Regions from separate parts of the Brenneria roseae subsp. americana genome, predicted to be linked through region 2. Evidence: predicted binding sites of a transcription regulator. Region 2 holds the regulator's gene; each other region holds the start of a gene.
The links. The regulator ArgR, encoded in region 2, controls arginine synthesis, uptake and breakdown. The targets are predictions, from matches to a motif close to ANTGAATAAAAATACANT.
Positions count from the first base shown of each region.

Region 1 (3,284 bases), on a different contig from region 2:
TAACATGTGCGGTAATATGGCCAGTATCATTACGCCTCTGGTTATTGGCTTTATTTTATCCTCCACTCAATCGTTCGATTACGCCATTTTATACGTGGGTTCGATGGGGGGAATCGGCCTTATTGCTTACTTGTTTATTGTCGGACCGTTGGAGCGAATCAAAATAACTACCGTGCCGGCGGCGCAATAACTTCAGGTGATTGGTGTCCCTGTGACACATGCTGTTCCGTGGATTTGAACTCCTCCGGAACAGCAATTTTTTACCGCGGCTGATGCGCGGCCATCACGTATTGTCGCCAGGTGGCCGGTAAGTCTCAGGTCAGATCCAGCACCAGAATTTTTGACCGACGCTGGTAGTTGTACAGGGCCTGCTTTTTCTTCGGCAGCATTTCCACTTCGGCGAGTAAAAACCCGCGTTCCTGGAACCAGTGAATGCTGTGGGTCGTCAGAACAAACAGTTTGCTCAGCCCTTGCAGGCGCGCCTGAGATGCAATCCGCTGCAACAGCATGTCACCGCGTGAAGAACTGCGATAGTCAGGATGCACCGCGACGCAGGCCATTTCGCCGATGCTCTCTTCCGGGAAAGGATAGAGCGCCGCGCAGGCGATGGTCAGGTTATCGCGCACCACCACGGTAAACTTGTCGATTTCCATTTCCAGCTGTTCACGCGAGCGTCTGACCAGAATACCCTGTTGTTCCAGCGGACGAATCAATTCCAGAATCCCGCCAATATCGTTAATCGTTGCCCGCCGCACCTGCTCGGCGCTTTCCATCACGATTTGCGTACCAATACCGTCACGGGAGAACAGTTCTTGCAGTAAAGCGCCGTCATCCTGATAGCTAATCAGGTGGCTGCGACGCACGCCGCTACGGCAGGCTTTAACCGCGCCGCGCAAAAATCTGACCGTACCGGAGTGGTAATCGCCGTCCGCTTCCAGCGCTTCAATCCGCCGCTGGGCATCATCCGGAAACAGTTCGGAAATAATATTGCCTTCTTCGTTGATTACGCCCTGGGAAGAGCAGAAACCAATCATTTTTTCGGCTTTGAGCTTGATCGCCAACTGAGTGGCGACTTCTTCAGAGGTCAGGTTGAAGCTTTCACCCGTAACGGAAACCGCGACCGGCCCCAGCAGGACAATCGCGCCGCTATTTAACTGGCGGTGCAATGCCTCTTCATCAATTCGGCGGATGCGTCCACTGTGGCAGTAGTCCACGCCATCATCAACGCCAAGAGGCTGGGCAATGATGAAATTGCCGCTGACGACATTGATGTGCGCGCCCTGTAGCGGCGTATTATTCAAACTCATGGACAACCTTGCGGTGATGTCCAATTGCAGCATCCCTGCGGCCTGCTTAACCAGTTCCAGCGTGACGCTGTCTGTTATGCGGGTATTTTTGTGATAGCGAGGTTCGTAGTGATGGGTTGTCAGATTGGCATCGATCTGCGGACGGGCGCCATAAACCACGACCAGCTTGATTCCCAGACTATGCAATAGCCCGATATCATTGACGATGTTGGCGAAGTTTTCATGCTCGATGGCTTCTCCACCCAGCATGATGACAAACGTTTTGCCGCGATGGGCATTGATATAAGGAACTGAATGGCGAAAGCCTTGAACCAGTTCTGTACTACGTTCCTTCACTGTGAGCCCTCTTTTGAATTTTTATTCGTAATTTTTGTATTTTTATTCTTTATGAGGCAAAAGGCAAGGGGCAAGTAACGGGGCTGGAGCCTGTGCGATAAATTCAGCATTCATCTCGTTTATTCCTTCATTCTCTCTGCCGTGAGGACTGAGGAATCGGATTTTTCAACGTATTCAAACCGATACCTTATTCACGGTTTGCTCATGCGGTAACTGACTATATTTTCGTCGGTTCAGTTAAGGCTATAACCAGAAAGTGTCAGGGGAAGCGCACGCTTTCGGTTTGAAGGAGATAAAGATATAAAGCATAAACATGATTTTTGCATGACAGCGCAGGGGAGATTCGTTAAAGTTTTTGACAATTTTCTTATTTCTGTTTTCAGTTTTTGCCAATGGCACCGTAATCAGACCGGAGTTGCATGTCTCATTCGAATCACAATCTGACTCGGCGGCGCTTGTTACAAAGCGCGGCAGCAACCTGGCTGTTAAGTGTGAGCGGCGTCGGGCTGGCAGCGACAGCGCAGGTTATTGCTGTGCGCGTCTGGCCTTCCTCTTCTTATACCCGTGTCACGCTGGAATCGAATCTTGCGCTGAAATACAAACAGTTCACTCTCAGCAATCCGGACCGCATTGTCGTGGATATTGAGAATATCCATCTGAATAGCGTGTTGAAGAATATCTCCGGTCAGTTCCAGCAAAACGATCCGCTGATTAAAGAAGCCCGTATTGGTCAGTTTGATAAAAATACGGTGCGGCTGGTGCTGGAATTAAAGCAAGGCGCCAGCACCAAACTGTTTACGCTGAATCCGGTGGCGGAATTCAAGCATCGCCTGGTTGTCGATCTTTATCCGGATGTCGGCAAGTATGACAACGAAGACGATCCGCTCTTGGCGCTGCTGGAAGACTATAACAAAGGTGAACTGGAACGTACGTTGCCCGCAGAAGCGCCGAAAGCGGGGAGGGCGGGGCGCGATCGCCCGTTGGTCATCATGCTGGATCCCGGTCATGGCGGCGAGGACCCCGGAGCGATTGGTAAAAACAAGACGCGCGAGAAAGATATCGTTTTGCAGATCGCCCGGCGTCTGCGTACTTTGATCGATCGTGAATCCAATATGAAAGCGTATATGACCCGTAATGAGGATGTGTTTATTCCATTACGGGTGCGGGTGGCGAAAGCGCGCAAGCAGCGGGCCGATCTGTTTATCTCTATTCACGCGGACGCGTTTACCAATCGTGCGGCCAGAGGTTCATCGGTATTCGCGCTTTCCAAGAAAGGGGCAACCAGCACTGCCGCCAGCTTTCTGGCGCAGACGCAGAATGAATCGGATTTGATTGGCGGGGTCAGCATGAGCGGCGATCGCTATCTCGACCATACCATGTTTGATCTGGTGCAGACGGTCACGATTAGCGATAGCCTGAAATTCGGTAAAGAAATTCTGACGCGGCTGAGTAAGGTGAACCGTTTGCATAAAAACAGTGTCGATCAGGCTGGCTTTGCAGTATTAAAAGCGCCGGATATTCCTTCCGTTCTGGTGGAAACCGCATTTATCAGCAATCTTGAAGAAGAACGAAAGTTACGAACCAGCCATTTTCAGCAACAGATTGCGGAGTCTATTCTGGCCGGGATCAAAGCCTATTTTG
Region 1 is NZ_QDKJ01000002.1:103,160-106,443, forward strand. Features, by position in the region: gene B4923_RS02390 (MFS transporter) at 1-190, shown strand, start outside; gene argA (amino-acid N-acetyltransferase) at 315-1,643, opposite strand; gene amiC (N-acetylmuramoyl-L-alanine amidase AmiC) at 2,063-3,284, shown strand, end outside.
Region 1: argA (amino-acid N-acetyltransferase) is a predicted target of ArgR. The motif match lies at 1,677-1,694, and genes of this name have one in related genera.

Region 2 (3,284 bases):
GCGATCATAAAACACGCAGCCTTCGTCAGCGCAGAAAACAGGGCGCTTATGGTAGACTATCTGCCGCATGAAGCAAGCTGCATTAACCGAGAGCTTGTCCCGTAATAAAAGTAGGAACAGCAATGCGCGTATTGGGTATCGAAACATCCTGTGATGAAACCGGGGTTGCCATCTATGACACTCAGGCCGGTCTACTCGCCAATCAACTTTACAGCCAGGTAAAACTCCATGCCGACTATGGTGGTGTGGTGCCCGAACTGGCGTCGCGCGATCATGTGCGTAAAACCGTGCCATTGATTCAGGCGGCGCTGCTTGAGGCCGGATTAAAGGCCAGCGATATTGATGGCGTGGCGTATACCGCAGGTCCCGGACTGGTCGGCGCGCTATTGGTCGGCGCAACCGTGGGACGCGCCTTGGCGTTTGCCTGGAATGTGCCGGCAGTACCGGTGCATCATATGGAAGGACACCTGTTGGCGCCGATGCTGGAAGATAACCCGCCTGAATTCCCGTTCGTGGCACTGTTGGTTTCTGGCGGACATACCCAGCTGATTAGCGTAACCGGTATTGGCGAGTATCGACTGCTTGGCGAATCGATCGATGATGCGGCGGGCGAAGCTTTCGATAAAACGGCAAAGCTGCTCGGGTTGGATTACCCCGGCGGGCCCCTGTTGTCGAAAATGGCGCAGACGGGCGATGCCGCGCGCTTTACCTTCCCGCGCCCCATGACCGATCGACCCGGTCTGGATTTTAGCTTCTCTGGTCTTAAGACATTTGCCGCCAATACGATCCGGAATAATGGAGATGATGAGCAGACGCGTGCCGATATTGCTCGCGCATTTGAAGATGCGGTGGTGGATACGCTGTCAATCAAGTGTCGTAGGGCACTGGATGAAACTGGCTTCAAACGTCTGGTTATCGCCGGAGGTGTGAGTGCTAATCGTACGCTGCGTCAGCGTCTGGGAGAAATGATGGCGAAGCGCGGTGGCGCGGTGTTTTATGCCCGGCCTGAGTTTTGTACTGATAATGGCGCCATGATTGCCTATGCAGGCGTTGTTCGCTTACGGCACGGACAATGCCACGATCTCGGCGTTTCCGTGCGTCCTCGCTGGCCGTTGGCCGAGTTACCCGCCGTCTGATCAACTATCACCAGCAACGTTTATTGCTGGTGATACAACGAAATATCAATTTTTAGCAAAATTGCAGAGCGCTATCGCGGTTTCCCGCGATGGAGTGCGTTATAATTCCTGCTCGAATAAAATCAGAATAGCTTCGTAGAGTTGCTTGACGCTGAAGCCTCTGGCTGGTGTGGTGAATATGGTGTCATCACCGGCAATGGTGCCCAAAATGCCTTCTGATTTCCCCAGGGAGTCGAGCAGTCGGGCAATCAGCTGCGCCGCGCCTGGGCTGGTATGGATCACCACCACGGCATCATTGTAATCAACATCTAATACGAGATTTTTCAACGGACTGGTCGTGGTTGGCACACCCAGTTCCGCTGGCAGACAGTACACCATCTCCATTTTGGCATTGCGTGTACGAACAGCGCCAAATTTAGTTAGCATGCGTGAGACTTTGGACTGGTTGATATTTTCGAATCCATCGTCTTGTAAAGCCTGCACAATTTCACTTTGAGAACTGAATTTCTCTTCCTTCAGCAGCGCTTTGAACGCTTTAACTAAATCTTCTTGTTTTGTCGAGTTGCGCATTCTGCACCGGATTAGTGTGGTTGTTGGTTTTGTTATTATGCAGATAAGTGAATTTTTATGCAATGAAAATGCCTATAACATCATCTGTCAGTGTTTACCGTCGTCTCTCTGAAATAATTAAAAGCTCATAGTGTCGGTAGTCTGAGAAATGCGCCATTCGTCACATAACAGTGAATTAAATGTTATCAGAATGATGTTGTTTGGATGTCATTGATCGGTGTAATGTAGCTGACCAGTTAACCGGTCGTGAATGTGCGCCGAGTTATTAGCCCTGGAGCCCATTAACTTTACTTACCTTTCAAAATGTATGGCTGCTTTTGATTTATTATTAGGGACATAGCGTATTTTTTCGTCTCTTACGGCGCATGCTGAGCGGTGAGTAGATAGATGTAACTCTTTCTTCTTGCATTTAAGTTTATAACTAGATGAATTCACGGCATTTTTTTATTTTACGATAATAAGGAGTTTAGGATGAAAGTTGCAGTTCTCGGTGCAGCAGGCGGTATTGGTCAAGCCCTTGCACTCCTCCTCAAAACCCAGCTTCCTTCAGGTTCAGAATTATCTCTTTATGATATCGCTCCCGTAACACCGGGGGTTGCGGTTGATCTGAGCCATATTCCTACTGCGGTGAAAATCAAGGGATATAGCGGCGAAGACGCGAAACCAGCGCTCGTGGGTGCGGATATCGTTCTTATCTCCGCGGGCGTCGCCCGTAAACCCGGTATGGATCGTTCTGATTTGTTTAATGTCAATGCCGGGATTGTGCGCAACCTGGTTGAGCAAATTGCCAGTACGTGCCCTAAAGCCTGCATTGGCATTATCACCAACCCGGTAAATACGACGGTCGCTATTGCCGCTGAAGTGTTGAAAAAAGCGGGTGTTTACGACAAAAACAAACTGTTTGGTGTCACCACGCTGGATATTATCCGTTCCAATACGTTTGTGGCTGAATTGAAAGGCAAACAACCGCAGGACATCAATGTTCCGGTTATCGGTGGCCACTCTGGCGTGACTATTCTGCCGCTGCTGTCACAAATCCCCGGAGTAAGTTTCAGTGAGCAAGAAATCGCTGATCTGACAAAACGTATCCAGAATGCGGGTACGGAAGTTGTAGAGGCAAAAGCCGGTGGCGGATCGGCAACGCTGTCCATGGGACAAGCGGCGGCGCGCTTTGGCCTGTCTCTGGTTCGTGCTTTGCAGGGAGAAAGCGGCGTCACAGAATGTGCATACGTTGAGAGTGATGGTGAGTATGCCCGTTTCTTTGCGCAGCCGGTTCTGTTAGGTAAAGACGGGATTGTTGAGCGTAAAGCAATTGGGACGCTGAGTGCTTTCGAGCAGCAGGCGCTGAAAAATATGCTGGAGACGTTGAATCAGGATATTGCTTTGGGTGAGTCATTCATCAATAGCTGATGACAACATGGATTTAATATCCCAATAAATATAAAGCCGGAGATGAAAGTCTCCGGCTTTTTTACTTAACTGGGACGGATTAATTTTTTTCTATCAATGAGTTGGTCGGTTTCTGGATCGTAATATCGGCTGGGCCAGATTTCTGATGGATGAATACCTAACGCATCG
Region 2 is NZ_QDKJ01000022.1:22,831-26,114, reverse strand. Features, by position in the region: gene tsaD (tRNA (adenosine(37)-N6)-threonylcarbamoyltransferase complex transferase subunit TsaD) at 123-1,136, shown strand; gene argR (transcriptional regulator ArgR) at 1,236-1,706, opposite strand; gene mdh (malate dehydrogenase) at 2,178-3,116, shown strand; gene B4923_RS19670 (helix-turn-helix domain-containing protein) at 3,182-3,284, opposite strand, start outside.

Region 3 (3,284 bases), on a different contig from region 2:
TGCGTGACCCTGGTGCTGCCGCCGTCCGCCAGACATAGGCCGACAGCGTTAATATCGTGTTTCTTCGCCCAGGACAAGAGCGTTTTATTTGCAGAACCGGCCAGCGCCCCTGTAATGATGTCAATCTGATCGGCGGGTGTGACGCGCAGGCCATTTTTCTTCACCACAGGTAACGACAGTTTCTTCATCAGGTCGTCAACCAGACAGCCACCGCCATGCACAATTAACAACGGACGCTGGTGCGTCTGACGATAGGTGACCAATGCGTTAAACAGACGCTCCAGCGCCTCTTCGCTATCCAGTAACACGCCGCCTAGTTTGATAATTAACGGGTTCATTATGCTCTCGCGCCTCAGAATGATAAATTTTTGATCAGAGTAAAGACTGGGTTTCCGGGAAACCAAAACGAATATTCAGGCATTGTACCGCCTGAGCGGCAGCGCCTTTCAGCAGATTATCTTCCGTGGCGACGATGATCAGATGTTCACCCTCAACGGAGAAGCCAATGTCACAGAATGGCAGACCGACGACAGATTTCAATGCTGGAACGCCTTTCTCATACAAACGCACCAGCGGTTTATCATGATAAGCATTATGGTAAGCCTCTGCGATATCCTGTGATGTCACGCCCGGCTGCAAACGGCAGGTGATCGTTTCCAGTATACCGCGCGCAAAATTACCGAGATGTGGCGTAAAGATGACCGGCGTACCAAGGTGGGTTGAAATCTCAGGCGCATGACGGTGGTTGAAGATACCATAAGGTTGCAGGCTGACTTCGCAGAAACTGCTGGTTAAGGAAGCTTTACGTCCGGCGCCGCTCACGCCGCTGACGGCGTTAATGACCGGCCACTGTGCCGGATTCAGCAATTGTCCATCCACCAGCGGTTTCAACGACAGTTGTGCCGCGGTTGGATAGCACCCCGGCACCGCAATCAGCCGGGCGTGTTTGATACTTTCGGCCTTCCATTCGGCCAAACCGTATACGGCCTGAGCCAGCCAGTCCGTATGTTGATGTTCAAATCCATAATAGCGGGTATAGAAATCGGCATCCTGAACGCGGTAGGCGCCCGACAAATCAAAGACGGTACAGCCGGCCGCCAGGAACTCAGGCGCCAAATCATGACTGACCTTGTGATCCGTCGCCAGAAACACCACGTCAACACCTTTGGCGGCTTCAGCAACATGGGTCAACGGCTGTACCGGTAAATCGATAATGCCTTTCAGCTGTGGATGCAAATCGGAAAGCAATTTTCCGGCATCAACACTTTGCGCTGAAACCGCCAAAGCGGTTATGTTCATCTGTGGGTGACGGTTCAGGTAAAGTGCAAGTTCTGCACCGGTATAACCACTTGCACCAACAATCAACGTATTCAGCATGGGATCCGTATACCTTCTTAATTTATCTATGTAACAGGTAACAGGGTTCACCAGCGTAAACACGCTGTTCACCCGCGAAGCTAAGCAAAGTGATGAATTCCTCGCCACCCGGTATCTTGTGGTTTCCTTTCACTTAGCGTTATTGTATTTTTATTCAAAATAAATGCATGAATATTGATACTATCCTAACCAGAGGCTGTCAACAGTGAAGATGAATTTACCCCCTTTTATTGAGCTATACCGGGCGTTGATCGCGACTCCGTCCATCAGTGCAACCGACAGCGCACTCGATCAAAGTAATCAGGCATTAATCAACTTGTTGGCAGGCTGGTTTACCGATTTAGGCTTCCATGTCGACGTTCAACCCGTCCCCGGCACACAACATAAATTTAATATGCTGGCGCGGATTGGTGAAGGTAAAGGCGGTTTACTGCTGGCCGGGCATACGGATACGGTGCCTTTCGATGATGGACGCTGGACGCGCGATCCTTTCACGCTGACCGAGCACGATAATAAACTTTATGGTCTGGGCACCGCCGATATGAAAGGATTTTTCGCTTTCATTCTCGACACGCTGCGTGACATCGATCCAACAAAACTGACGAAACCACTTTATATTCTTGCGACCGCCGATGAAGAAACCACCATGGCGGGCGCCAAATACTTCTCAGCATCCACGCAGATCCGCCCGGACTGCGCCATTATCGGCGAACCGACCTCGTTACAGCCAGTGCGCGCCCACAAGGGCCATATGTCCAGCGCGATCCGGATTCAGGGGCAGTCAGGCCATTCCAGCGATCCGTCCCGCGGTGTGAACGCCATTGAACTTATGCATGAAGCCATTTCGCATCTGCTGGTGCTGCGCAACACGCTACAGGAGCGCTATCACAACGCGGCGTTCAACATTCCTTATCCCACCATGAATCTGGGCCACATTCACGGCGGGGATGCCGCCAATCGTATCTGCGCCTGCTGTGAGCTGCATATGGATATTCGTCCGCTGCCGGGGCTGACGCTGAATGACCTGAATGGCTTACTGGCTGACTCGCTGGCGCCAGTGAGTCAGCGTTGGCCGGGCCGGTTGACCATCAGCGAATTACATCCTCCCATTCCGGGCTATGAATGCCCGGCCGACCATCGTCTGGTGTCGGTAGTGGAAAAATTGCTGGCAACGAAAACCGAGGTGGTGAATTACTGTACGGAAGCGCCGTTTATTCAGGAACTATGCCCGACGTTGGTATTGGGGCCGGGTTCTATCAATCAGGCCCACCAGCCGGACGAATACATTGATACCGCCTTTATCAAACCAACGCGGGAACTGATTGCGCAGGTTATTCAGCATTTCTGCCACCACTGAGTGTGACCGCCAATGTCGCGGGGCCTGCGGGCTCCGCGATCGCCTTCTGATAAGCGCTCCTAATATCAGCTCATTTGTAATTAAATTTCACAAATTGCCATGCCTATATCAATGCAGGTAAAAAGATCCGCAGGTAGAAAGAATAGCGAGAACAAAGAATCGTCAATTGACGAATCAGACTTGTCGTGGCTAGATGAAAGAAGTGCAGAATATCTGTCAAGTGAAACAAACTTACAAAAATAGAGAGATGGGTCAGGGTAAATATGAACGAACAATATTCCGCAATGCGAAGTAACGTCAGTATGCTCGGTAAGCTGCTTGGCGATACCATCAAGGAGGCATTGGGTGAAAACATTCTTGATAAAGTAGAAACAATCCGCAAGTTGTCAAAGTCCTCTCGGGCAGGCAGCGAGAAGCATCGTCAGGAACTGCTGACCACATTACAGAATCTGTCCAACGATGAGTTGTTGCCGGTTGCCCGTGCATTTAGCCAGTTTCTTAACCTGACCAATACCGCCGAGCAATACCATACCATTTCCCCCCACGGCGA
Region 3 is NZ_QDKJ01000007.1:20,956-24,239, forward strand. Features, by position in the region: gene argB (acetylglutamate kinase) at 1-341, opposite strand, end outside; gene argC (N-acetyl-gamma-glutamyl-phosphate reductase) at 373-1,377, opposite strand; gene argE (acetylornithine deacetylase) at 1,583-2,734, shown strand; gene ppc (phosphoenolpyruvate carboxylase) at 2,998-3,284, shown strand, end outside.
Region 3: argC (N-acetyl-gamma-glutamyl-phosphate reductase) is a predicted target of ArgR. The motif match lies at 1,519-1,536, and genes of this name have one in related genera.